One region of the Rhizobium sp. ZPR4 genome, then DNA from elsewhere that is predicted to be linked to it. Evidence: riboswitches for the same ligand, from Rfam matches in the RefSeq annotation. Region 1 holds a riboswitch; each other region holds the start of a gene.
The links. Region 1 has a riboswitch for cobalamin ahead of fdhA (formaldehyde dehydrogenase, glutathione-independent). Riboswitches for the same ligand answer to the same signal wherever they lie in the genome.
Positions count from the first base shown of each region.

Region 2: another riboswitch for cobalamin. It lies ahead of cobU (bifunctional adenosylcobinamide kinase/adenosylcobinamide-phosphate guanylyltransferase); the one in region 1 lies ahead of fdhA (formaldehyde dehydrogenase, glutathione-independent).
Region 3: another riboswitch for cobalamin. It lies ahead of ABOK31_RS02240 (aromatic ring-hydroxylating dioxygenase subunit alpha); the one in region 1 lies ahead of fdhA (formaldehyde dehydrogenase, glutathione-independent).

Region 1 covers NZ_CP157968.1:275,282-278,555, forward strand. Annotated here, with positions in the region: gene ABOK31_RS20815 (hypothetical protein) at 1-171, opposite strand, end outside; gene fdhA (formaldehyde dehydrogenase, glutathione-independent) at 635-1,825, opposite strand; cobalamin riboswitch at 2,048-2,246, opposite strand; gene ABOK31_RS20825 (aspartate aminotransferase family protein) at 2,441-3,274, opposite strand, start outside.
Region 2 covers NZ_CP157967.1:1,763,341-1,766,614, reverse strand. Annotated here, with positions in the region: gene ABOK31_RS08700 (chloride channel protein) at 1-1,074, opposite strand, end outside; cobalamin riboswitch at 1,255-1,654, shown strand; gene cobU (bifunctional adenosylcobinamide kinase/adenosylcobinamide-phosphate guanylyltransferase) at 1,795-2,319, shown strand; gene cobW (cobalamin biosynthesis protein CobW) at 2,325-3,274, shown strand, end outside.
Region 3 covers NZ_CP157967.1:465,136-468,409, forward strand. Annotated here, with positions in the region: gene ABOK31_RS02230 (DUF6656 family protein) at 1-470, opposite strand, end outside; gene ABOK31_RS02235 (ACT domain-containing protein) at 574-987, shown strand; cobalamin riboswitch at 1,194-1,398, shown strand; gene ABOK31_RS02240 (aromatic ring-hydroxylating dioxygenase subunit alpha) at 1,495-2,739, shown strand; gene ABOK31_RS02245 (hybrid-cluster NAD(P)-dependent oxidoreductase) at 2,742-3,274, shown strand, end outside.

The sequences.
Region 1 (3,274 bases):
CTGAAACCAAGTGGAGCGCCACTTCTTGAAACCTGCCGCGTCTCGCTCGTACTCCTCCAGATATGCCTTCTGTTCCGCTACTCGAGCACGAAATGTATCAACAACATTGCGTGCGCCAGCCTTCGGCTTATCAGCCTTTTTTGAAGTCCATTTCTCAAGAAAGTTTGCCATTGATCCGATCTCTTCAGGTTAGCGTTCTTTGTCAAGCCGCCGTTGCTTGGGAAGCGATGACGAAGCTCCTCCGCATGGATGCCCGCATATATGTAAAGGATAGATGTATAATGGCAACATAATACGTCATTATTATCGATAATTGGCCTCTGCAGCCACCTCTGGAGACCAGGGGCGCCCAAATTTCGCGGATTTTCCGACCCGACCAGCCATTTTCAAACATGATCTGAAACGTCGGCAAGACGTGCTGCGGCGCATACTTGCTTGAAATGCTCTATGGCGGTGCACAAACCTGCGGGTGTATGGATGGGCAATTGATGCCTTCTCTGGCTCTTGCCGCCATTTGTTGTCCGGCAAACTCATATGCGTTCGCCACTACGACACCGAGGGCGGAGATACCAATCTCCGCCCTCGGTCTGCATTCACTTCGGGATCACTCCGTGATCCTGTGCGTTCTTCTTCTCTACGCTGCCTTTGTCAGCTCGCCATGCGGATCGAGCACGAACTTCGTTGCAGCACCTTGATCGAAACTCTCATATCCTTGTGCCGCATCTTCGAGTGAAATGATCTTGGCGTTGACAATATCGGCAATCGGCAACCTGTCGTGCAGGATCGCCTGCATGAGCTGGCGATTGTACTTCAGCACCGGCGTCTGACCCGTATGGAAGGATTGCGCTTTCGCCCAGCCGAGACCAAAGCGCAGAGACAGGCTGCCTTGCTTGGCAGCACTGTCTGCGGCACCAGGATCCTCCGTCACATACAGTCCGGGAATGCCGATCGAACCAGCGGCTCGTGTAATCTCCATCATTTGATTGAGCACGATCGCGGGCTGCTCCCCGCCCGAATGACCGCGCGCCTCGAAACCGACTGCATCGATCGCACTATCCACTTCATTGGTGCCGACGACTTCCGCGATCATATCGCCCAGACGATCGCTCTTGGAAAGATCGATGGGCTCGAAACCGACCTTGGCTGCATGTGCAAGACGATCCTTGTTGAAGTCACCGATCATGACGACGGCGGCACCCAGGATACGAGCGGAAGCAGCAGCAGCCAGACCGACCGGCCCTGCACCTGCGACATAGACCGTAGAACCCACCCCGACGCCCGCACGAACGGCTCCGTGAAAGCCCGTCGGCAGAATGTCGGAAAGCATGGTCAGATCACGGATCTTCGCCATGGCCTTGTCTCGATCCGGGAACTTCAACAGATTGAAATCCGCATAAGGCACCATCACGTAGCGCGCCTGGCCGCCAATCCAGCCGCCCATGTCGACGTAGCCATAGGCGCCGCCGGCGCGCGACGGATTGACCGTCAGGCAGACGCCGGTGTCCTGCGACTTGCAGCAACGGCAACGGCCGCAGGCAACGTTGAACGGAACCGAGACGATGTCGCCGACATCGAGCATCTCGACATCGATACCCTTTTCAATGATCTGTCCGGTGATCTCATGCCCGAGCACGAGGCCGGGCATCGCAGTCGTGCGACCACGAACCATGTGCTGATCGGAGCCGCAGATATTCGTGGAGATCACCTTCAGGATCACACCATGTTCGATGCGTCTGCCGTCCGGCGCCTCCAGCTTCGGATCGTCGATATCGCGCACGTCGACCTTGCCGGGCCGCATATAGACGACGCCTCTGTTCCCAGTCATGCCATCTCCTCCTTGATTGAACGCTTGATGATTGCCCGAATGTCGGACCTCTTCGGATCGGCCCGCTCCTCAACGGGCTGAACGGCAGCAAAATCGGTCTCGGGAGCAGCAGCTTTCGCGGCATCCCGGCCGGCGCAAGCATGACTGACAGGAAGCTGCGCGAGATTGGAACGGGGTGATCCCAGGGAACCCGCATTCACCTCTCGATCGCCCACCGCGATCAGTCAAGCCTGCCGTCAAGGCTGGTTTCCGGGCTTGGACCTGTCCTTTCGGACATCTCGACACCTTCCCGGCACTTCTGCCAGTGGCATCGATCGAGATATTCGGTCCGCTACCGTTGCGGGGGCAGCACCGGCTTCTGACCGGTTTCCCAATTATCCGTCGGGCGCTTCCCGATGGCACCTTGAACATGTCCAGAAGATCACGGGAGGAACCGTGTTGCGCATGAAAAAACGACATCATCGCTCTGCTGGGCGACATGAGGCGCTTTCATTCCATATGGCAAAATGACAAACCGCTGCCAGCGATCATGTCGCGGCAAGGACAGAAGCGATCACAGCACTTCACGAATCGAGCCTGACCGACGCTATCCACATCGGTCAGGCTCAGAGATTATCAAGCTGCCCGCTTCAGCGCATCGCCAAGCACGGAGACGATCGTTTCGATCTCAGCCCGCTCGATGATGAGTGGCGGAGAGAGCGCGATGATATCGCCGGTTACGCGGATCAACAGGCCCTTCTGGAAGCAATCGACAAAGACGTCGTAGGCGCGCGTGCCGGGAGCACCATCACGCGAGGCGAGTTCGACGGCGCCGACGAGACCGAGATTGCGGATATCGACCACATGCGGCAGACCCTTCAGCGAATGCAGGGCGTTCTGCCAGTCCTCGGCAAGCTCGGCTGCACGCGTCAGCAGGCCTTCTTCCTCGTAGATTTCCATGGTCGCGAGTCCGGCGGCGCAAGCGACCGGATGGCCGGAATAGGTATAGCCGTGGAAGAGCTCGATCTGGTTTTCCGGGCCGGTCATCAGGCCATCATAGACCTTGCGGCTGGCAAAGACGGCGCCCATCGGTATCGTGCCGTTGGTGATGCCTTTTGCTGTCGTGACGAGATCGGGGACCACGCCGAAATACTCGGTCGCAAACGGGGTGCCGAGGCGGCCGAAACCGGTGATCACTTCATCAAAAATCAGCAGGATGCCATATTTGTCGGCGATGGCGCGCAGCCGCTCCAGATAGCCCTTCGGCGGCAGGATGACGCCGGCGGAACCGGACATCGGCTCGACGATGACGGCTGCGATCGTTTCAGCCCCGTGCAGCGCGACCAGCCGTTCCAGATCTTCAGCAAGCTCGATGCCATGGGCCGGAAGGCCCTTGCTGAAGGCGTTGCGCTCGATATCAAGCGTATGACGCATGTGATCGGCAGGAATCTGCGGAAAAACGCGGCGGTT
Region 2 (3,274 bases), on a different replicon from region 1:
GCCCATGAACAGCGAGGCGAAGAACAGTCCACCTCTGAAACCGGAGCCGATCGATATCGCCGAGGCGAGCGATTTCAGCAGGAATAGACCCACCAAGGCGCCCAGCGTCACGTCCGTAGACAGATTGAGATGCAGTGCGCCATGGCCGGCCGAAAGAACCTGCGGCGAGATCAGCGCCAGTGTTCCGACGACCAGGCCGCCCAGTGCGGGCCGGAAGGGCGGCGCGATGGAGCTCTTGCGTGCCAGCTCTTCGACCCAGGCGACGCCCTGCATGATCAGGATGCCGATACCGGCGCAGAAGGCGCCGAGCAGGATGGCTGGAAGATAGTCTGCCGGGACGATCGCGCCGAAATGATCGATATCGATGGCGAAGTCGTCGCCCGCAAGCAGCCTTGCGATCATCGTTGAAATCAGTGCTGAGACGACGACGGGCGTCAGCGTGAGGATGGAATAGCTGCCGATGATCAACTCGAAGGCGTAGAAGGCGCCGGTGAGCGGCGCATTGAAGGCGGCGGCGATAGCGCCGGCCGCGCCGCAGCCGACGAGCATGCGTAGATCGGCGCGCCGCATCTGCATCTTGTAGCCGAATTTCGAGGCAATGCCGGCGGCGATCTGTGTGTAACCTGCTTCAAGCCCGACAGAGGCTCCAAAGCCGTTCGAGATCAGGTTCTGCACCGCGACGATGATGCTGTCCGTGAGCGACATGCGGCCGCCATGCAGCGCATTGGCTTCGATCGGGTCGACCATCGGCTTCTTGCGCGTGCGCGACAATATATAGAGCAGTATGCCGAGGATGATTCCGCCAGCGATCGGGGCGATGAACAACACCGATTTGTCGGGAATCGCCATTGCCGCCGAACTCAAGCGTTCGTAGTCGGTTATGCCGTAGATGAGGCTGTGAAGCTTGCGCGAGATATAGCTCATCGCGGTTACGGCGCAGCCGGACGCTATTCCCACCAGCGCGCCGGCGAAAACAAGGCCCAATTCGCCACGGCGCAGCAATGCCCTGAAGCGACCGAGATCGAATAGGGCCGAGAAGACGCCGAGGCGTCGCGGTTGGAATTTCTGCAACATGGGAAGCGAACGTTACGGTTTTGCTCGAATATGAGGGCTTACCCTCTATAAACTTCTAACATCAAAGAAATACGGCAAAAAAACCGCTGGCTTAATGGGAATTTTCAGCTGATTTCGCAATCAGGATGGCTAAGGTCGCATCCATGCCCTTGATTGACTTGAACTAAGTGAAAGCCTAATCATTGCGGCATAACGAATGGTTCCTGAGCGGCGATCCGCCGCATGGGATGAAAAGGGAATGTGACGGGACGGACCCAATCCGGGCGTCCTCATCACAGCCGACCCCGCGACTGTAGAGCGGTCAGGGTCTTTCGTTCGGTTTGAAGTCTATTTCGTCGATGATTCGCATGGGGCGAACGGGGCGGGGCAGGCGCAAATCGAAAAAGCCACTGGCGTGGCATCATGATCAACCGGGGCTGGACGCCTCTCATTCTACGAATCGTCCGCCTTTTCATGATGGATTGCCGGGAAGGCGAGAAAGACCCGCTGGCGCACGATCGGGGGCGACCGGTTTCGGTCTGCCCCCGTCGCGGCGCCTTATCCGTGAGCCAGGAGACCTGCCATGCGTGCCGGGCGCAGAGCCTGTTCTGGGACGAGAGTTCCGCTGCCAGCACGGAGGTTGTCGTGGCACAAGATGAGTTTTCGGCGTGTAGGCGCCCGTTTTCCGGTTTCAGCTGCGTGCTGCCAACCCTCGTTTTTCTGTGGGAGCGGGCGTAGCGCATGTCGTCTTCGATTTCCCGAGCCATTTTCGTCCTCGGTGGCGCGCGTTCCGGCAAATCCAGATTCGCAGAATCTCTGGTTTCGGATACCGGCCTCGAGCGTCACTATGTGGCGACAGGTCAGGCGTGGGACGATGAGATGCGCGAACGCATTACACAACATCGTGCCGACCGCGGCGATCTCTGGCAGACGCATGAGGAGCCGATCGACCTCGTCGCGCGGCTCGCCGCCATCGACGCCGAGGGGCGAGCCGTGCTTGTCGACTGCCTGACGCTCTGGGTCACCAATCTGATGATGGCGGAGCGTGACATGGCGGCGGAGTTTGCCGCTCTCGCCGAATTTCTGCCACGGGCACGATCGCGGCTCGTTTTCGTATCCAACGAAGTTGGTCTCGGCATCGTGCCGGAAAATCGCATGGCGCGCGAATTTCGCGATCATGCCGGCCGCCTGCACCAGATGGTCGCGGCGGCGAGCGCCGAAGTTTATTTTATCGCAGCGGGCCTGCCGCTGAAAATGAAGGGTTGATCCATATGAACCAGGAAAAGATTCCCGCCACCGTCATCACCGGCTTCCTGGGAGCCGGCAAGACGACGATGATCCGCAACCTCCTGCAGAATGCCGGCGGCAAGAAGATCGCTTTGATCATCAACGAGTTCGGCGATCTCGGCGTCGACGGGGACGTGCTGAAGGGCTGCGGCGCGGAGAACTGCACCGAAGACGATATCATCGAGCTGACCAACGGCTGCATCTGCTGCACCGTCGCCGACGATTTCATTCCGACCATGACGAAGCTTTTGGAGCGCGATGCGCGTCCGGATCATATCGTAATCGAAACCTCCGGTCTTGCGCTGCCGCAGCCGCTGGTCGCCGCCTTCAACTGGCCCGACATTCGCACCCACGTCACCGTCGATGGCGTCATCACCGTGGTCGATAGCGCTGCCGTTGCCGCCGGGCGTTTCGCCGACGATCACGACGCTGTGGAAGCCCGCCGTGTCGAGGACGACTCGCTCGATCACGAAAGCCCGATCGAGGAGCTTTTCGAGGATCAGCTGACTTGCGCCGATCTGATCGTGCTCAACAAGACCGATCTGATCGACGACGACGGGCTTGGCCGTGTCCGCGCCGAGGTTGCCTCGCGCACCGCCCGCAAGCCGACGATCATCGAAGCGAAGAACGGCGACGTGCCGGCCGCAGTTCTGCTCGGTCTCGGCATCGGCACGGAAGACGATATCGTCAACCGCAAATCGCATCACGAGCTGGAGCATGAGGACGGCACGCCGCACGACCACGACGAATTCGATAGCTTCGTCGTCGAACTCGGCCCGATTGCCGACTCTGCAGCCTTTGTCGATGCGTTGAAGGGCGTGATCGCCGAGCATGACGTGCTGCGCCTCAAGGGCTTCGTCGATGTTCCCGGTAAGCCCATGCGCCTGCAGCTGCAGGCTGTCGGCAGCCGCATCGATACCTATTTCGATCGCGC
Region 3 (3,274 bases), on a different replicon from region 1:
TGCTTGTCCGGATGGATGGCGACGGCGAAATACATCCGCGAATATTTCAGACTGATGTCTTCGAAGAAATTCTCTTCCTGGCCGATCCGGGCAAAGAAGTTGGCGATGTAGAAAGCCCAGTTCACCTGCTCATATTGCGCGAACTGCGTCCGCGCGGCTGTCACGTGGCAGTAGCCGAGATGCGGCGTGTCCTTCAGCGTGTGATGGAAGATGAGCTTCGGGAAACGGATTGATTTGTGGAAGCTGTTGAGCCGGTCATGTGTCTTTTCGCCGGCATCCCTAAGCTTTTGCGCCGTGCGCACCGCCACCTGCTCATGGCTGATATAGTCCCGTTCTTCCGCAAGCCAGTGCGGCCTGTTGCGGTTGATGCGGCCCGTGCGCAGGAATTCGCTGTAGCCCGTTGTCGATACCGGTGGCGCCGGTTCGGGCTCGGCGGGCTTCCCAGCGTCGAAATACCTGAGTTTGGCCATGCCGGATCTCGCTTTAGACGTCTCTGGACGGCATGGTAGATGGAATAGCTTGAGCCGGGCTTAACCATTTTGAGACGCCGCACCTTTTGGGAGACAGACAAACATGCCTGGAGTTATCGATCTCAAGCAGCTTCTGTCCGGCATGAAACCAAATCTCGCCGAGGGCGAATTCGTCTATTGCAGTGTGCCGGCGCCGGTATTGGCCGATCATTGGCATCTAGACCCGATCGGGCTGTTCCGGGAAAAGGAGGGAGTGACGCTGATCCTTTCGCTGGAGGCGGCCCGCAAAGCGGGATTTCCGGCCACTCCCGCCATGCGCATGATCACGCTTGAAGTTCACTCGTCCCTGGAGGCGGTCGGGCTTACTGCGGCCTTCGCCACGGCCCTTGGAAATGAGGGTATTAGCGCCAATGTTGTCGCCGGCTATTATCATGATCACATCTTCGTTCCGGCTGCCGATGCGGAGCGCGCCATGGCTGCGCTGCTGGCGCTTTCCGCCACCCAAGCGCCCCGTTGATAACGGCTCTGTCGCATTCAGGATAAAGCGTCATCATTCGGGTGCGGATGGGCTGCATGTCCGCATTTTGATGTAGCCGCATAAGCGATTGAATTGTCTTTCGATAATGCCTCTTCACGGAGCCATCTTGGCGTTCCGTTTCGCCTGTCGTCAATTTCGGAGCCGATGTCGCATTGCAGCGCAGCGGCTGGCGGAGCCGAGAGCTATGATGCCATCAATCTCAAGGTGCCGTCTGCTAGGGAGACGGAGAATTGGGAAGCCGGTCAAAATCCGGCGCTGCCCCCGCAACGGTGGTGGAGTGAGGCATGGCGAATAAAGCCACTGGGTCGATCGGCCTGGGAAGGTGCCATGGGGTTCTGGAAACAGGGCCGCTCCAGAGCCCGGAAACCAGCCTTGGGCGCATAAGGTTTACTGACCGCGGCGGGTGGTCGGGACATTGCTTTTGGCCGCTCCCAACCGGCCACGCATGTCCTTTGCCCGCCTCCTGGTACTGCTAAGGATAGGCAAATGGACATCGGCAGCAAAGTTCTGCGGCAATTGAAGAACCACCGGACAGGCTTGAGCCTGGAGCAACCCTTCTACACCGATCCGGACTACTTCAAGCTCGACATGGAGACGATCTACTATCGTGACTGGCTGTTCATCGGCCATGATTGCGAAGTGCCGCGCGCGGGCAACTACTTCACCGTCCAGATCGGCGACTATCCCGTCGTCATCGTCCGCGGCCGCGATCAGGTCATCCGCGCCTTCCACAATAGCTGTCGCCATCGCGGCTCGCGGGTCTGCACGACCGAGCGCGGCTCCTCGGCAAAACTCGTCTGCCCCTATCACCAGTGGACCTATGAGCTCGATGGCTCGCTGCTTTTCGCCCGTCAGATGGCCGAGGATTTCGACAAGAGCCAGCATTCGCTGAAGCCGGTTCATTGCGAAAGCGTCGGCGGCTACATCTTCATCTGCCTGGCACAGAACGCTCCGGATTTCGCCTCGGTCCGCGCCTCGATCGAGCCTTATATGGCGCCGCACCGCATCAGCGAAGCCAAGGTCGCCTTCCAGAGCACCATCATCGAGAAGGGCAACTGGAAGCTCGTCTGGGAAAACAACCGCGAATGCTATCATTGCGCGGCCAATCACCCCGAGCTTTGCCGCACTTTCCCGGAAGCGCCGACCGTGACCGGCGTACAGGGTGCGCTGAACGATCCCGTCATCGCCGAGCACTGGCAACGCTGCGAAGCCGCAGGCCTGCCGAGCGAATTCAAGCTCTCGCCGGACGGACAGTTCCGCACGGCCCGCATGCCGCTGATCGAAGGTGCGGAAAGCTACACCATGTCCGGCCAGAATGCCGTCAGGCGGCCGCTCTCGCCCGACGTGACGATCAACGGCATCGGCACCATGCTATTGTTCCATTACCCGACGACGTGGAACCACATCCTCGGCGACCACGCGATCTCCTTCCGCGTCCTGCCGATCAGCGCCGAGGAAACAGCCGTCACCACGAAGTGGCTTGTTCACAAGGATGCCGTGGAAGGCGTCGACTACAATCTCGAAGAGCTGACCCACGTCTGGACCGAAACCAACGACCAGGACCGCCGTATCGTCGAGGAAAATGCCTTCGGCATCCGCTCGCCGGCCTATGAACCAGGTCCCTATTCGGAAATCCATGAAGGTGGCGTCATGCAGTTCGTCGAATGGTACACGACTTTCATGATCAACCGGCTGCAGGGCGACCAGGCCAAGCTGTCGGCGGTTGCCTGAGCATGAACATGGCCGTCTCTCTTTCGCATCGCCACCTCGACCAGATGCAGCCCTGGAATGACAGGCAGCATGTGCTCGAATGTCTCTCGGTGACACCCGAAGCACCCGATGTGATGACCTTCACATTCGGGTCCGACAAGGACAACTGGTTCCGCTATCTGCCGGGCCAGTTCGTGACGCTGGAGCTGCCGACGGCTCCGGAGCCCGTCATGCGCACCTATACGCTATCATCGACGCCGTCGCGGCCCTTCTCTGTCGCGGTGACGGTGAAGGCGCAGAAGGACAGCGTCGGCACGCGCTGGATGTTCGAGAACCTGAAGCCCGGCATGCGCATCAAGGCGTTCGGCCCGCTCGGCGATTTCAGCCATATCCGCCATCCCGGCGAGAAGTACCTCTTCGTTTCCGCCGGCTCCGGCATCACGCCGATGATGTCGATGACGCGCTACATGTCCGATATCGCACCGCTGTCGGATATCACCTTCGTCAACTGTTCTCGCAGCCCGGCCGATATCATCTTCCGCTCCGAGCTCGAATA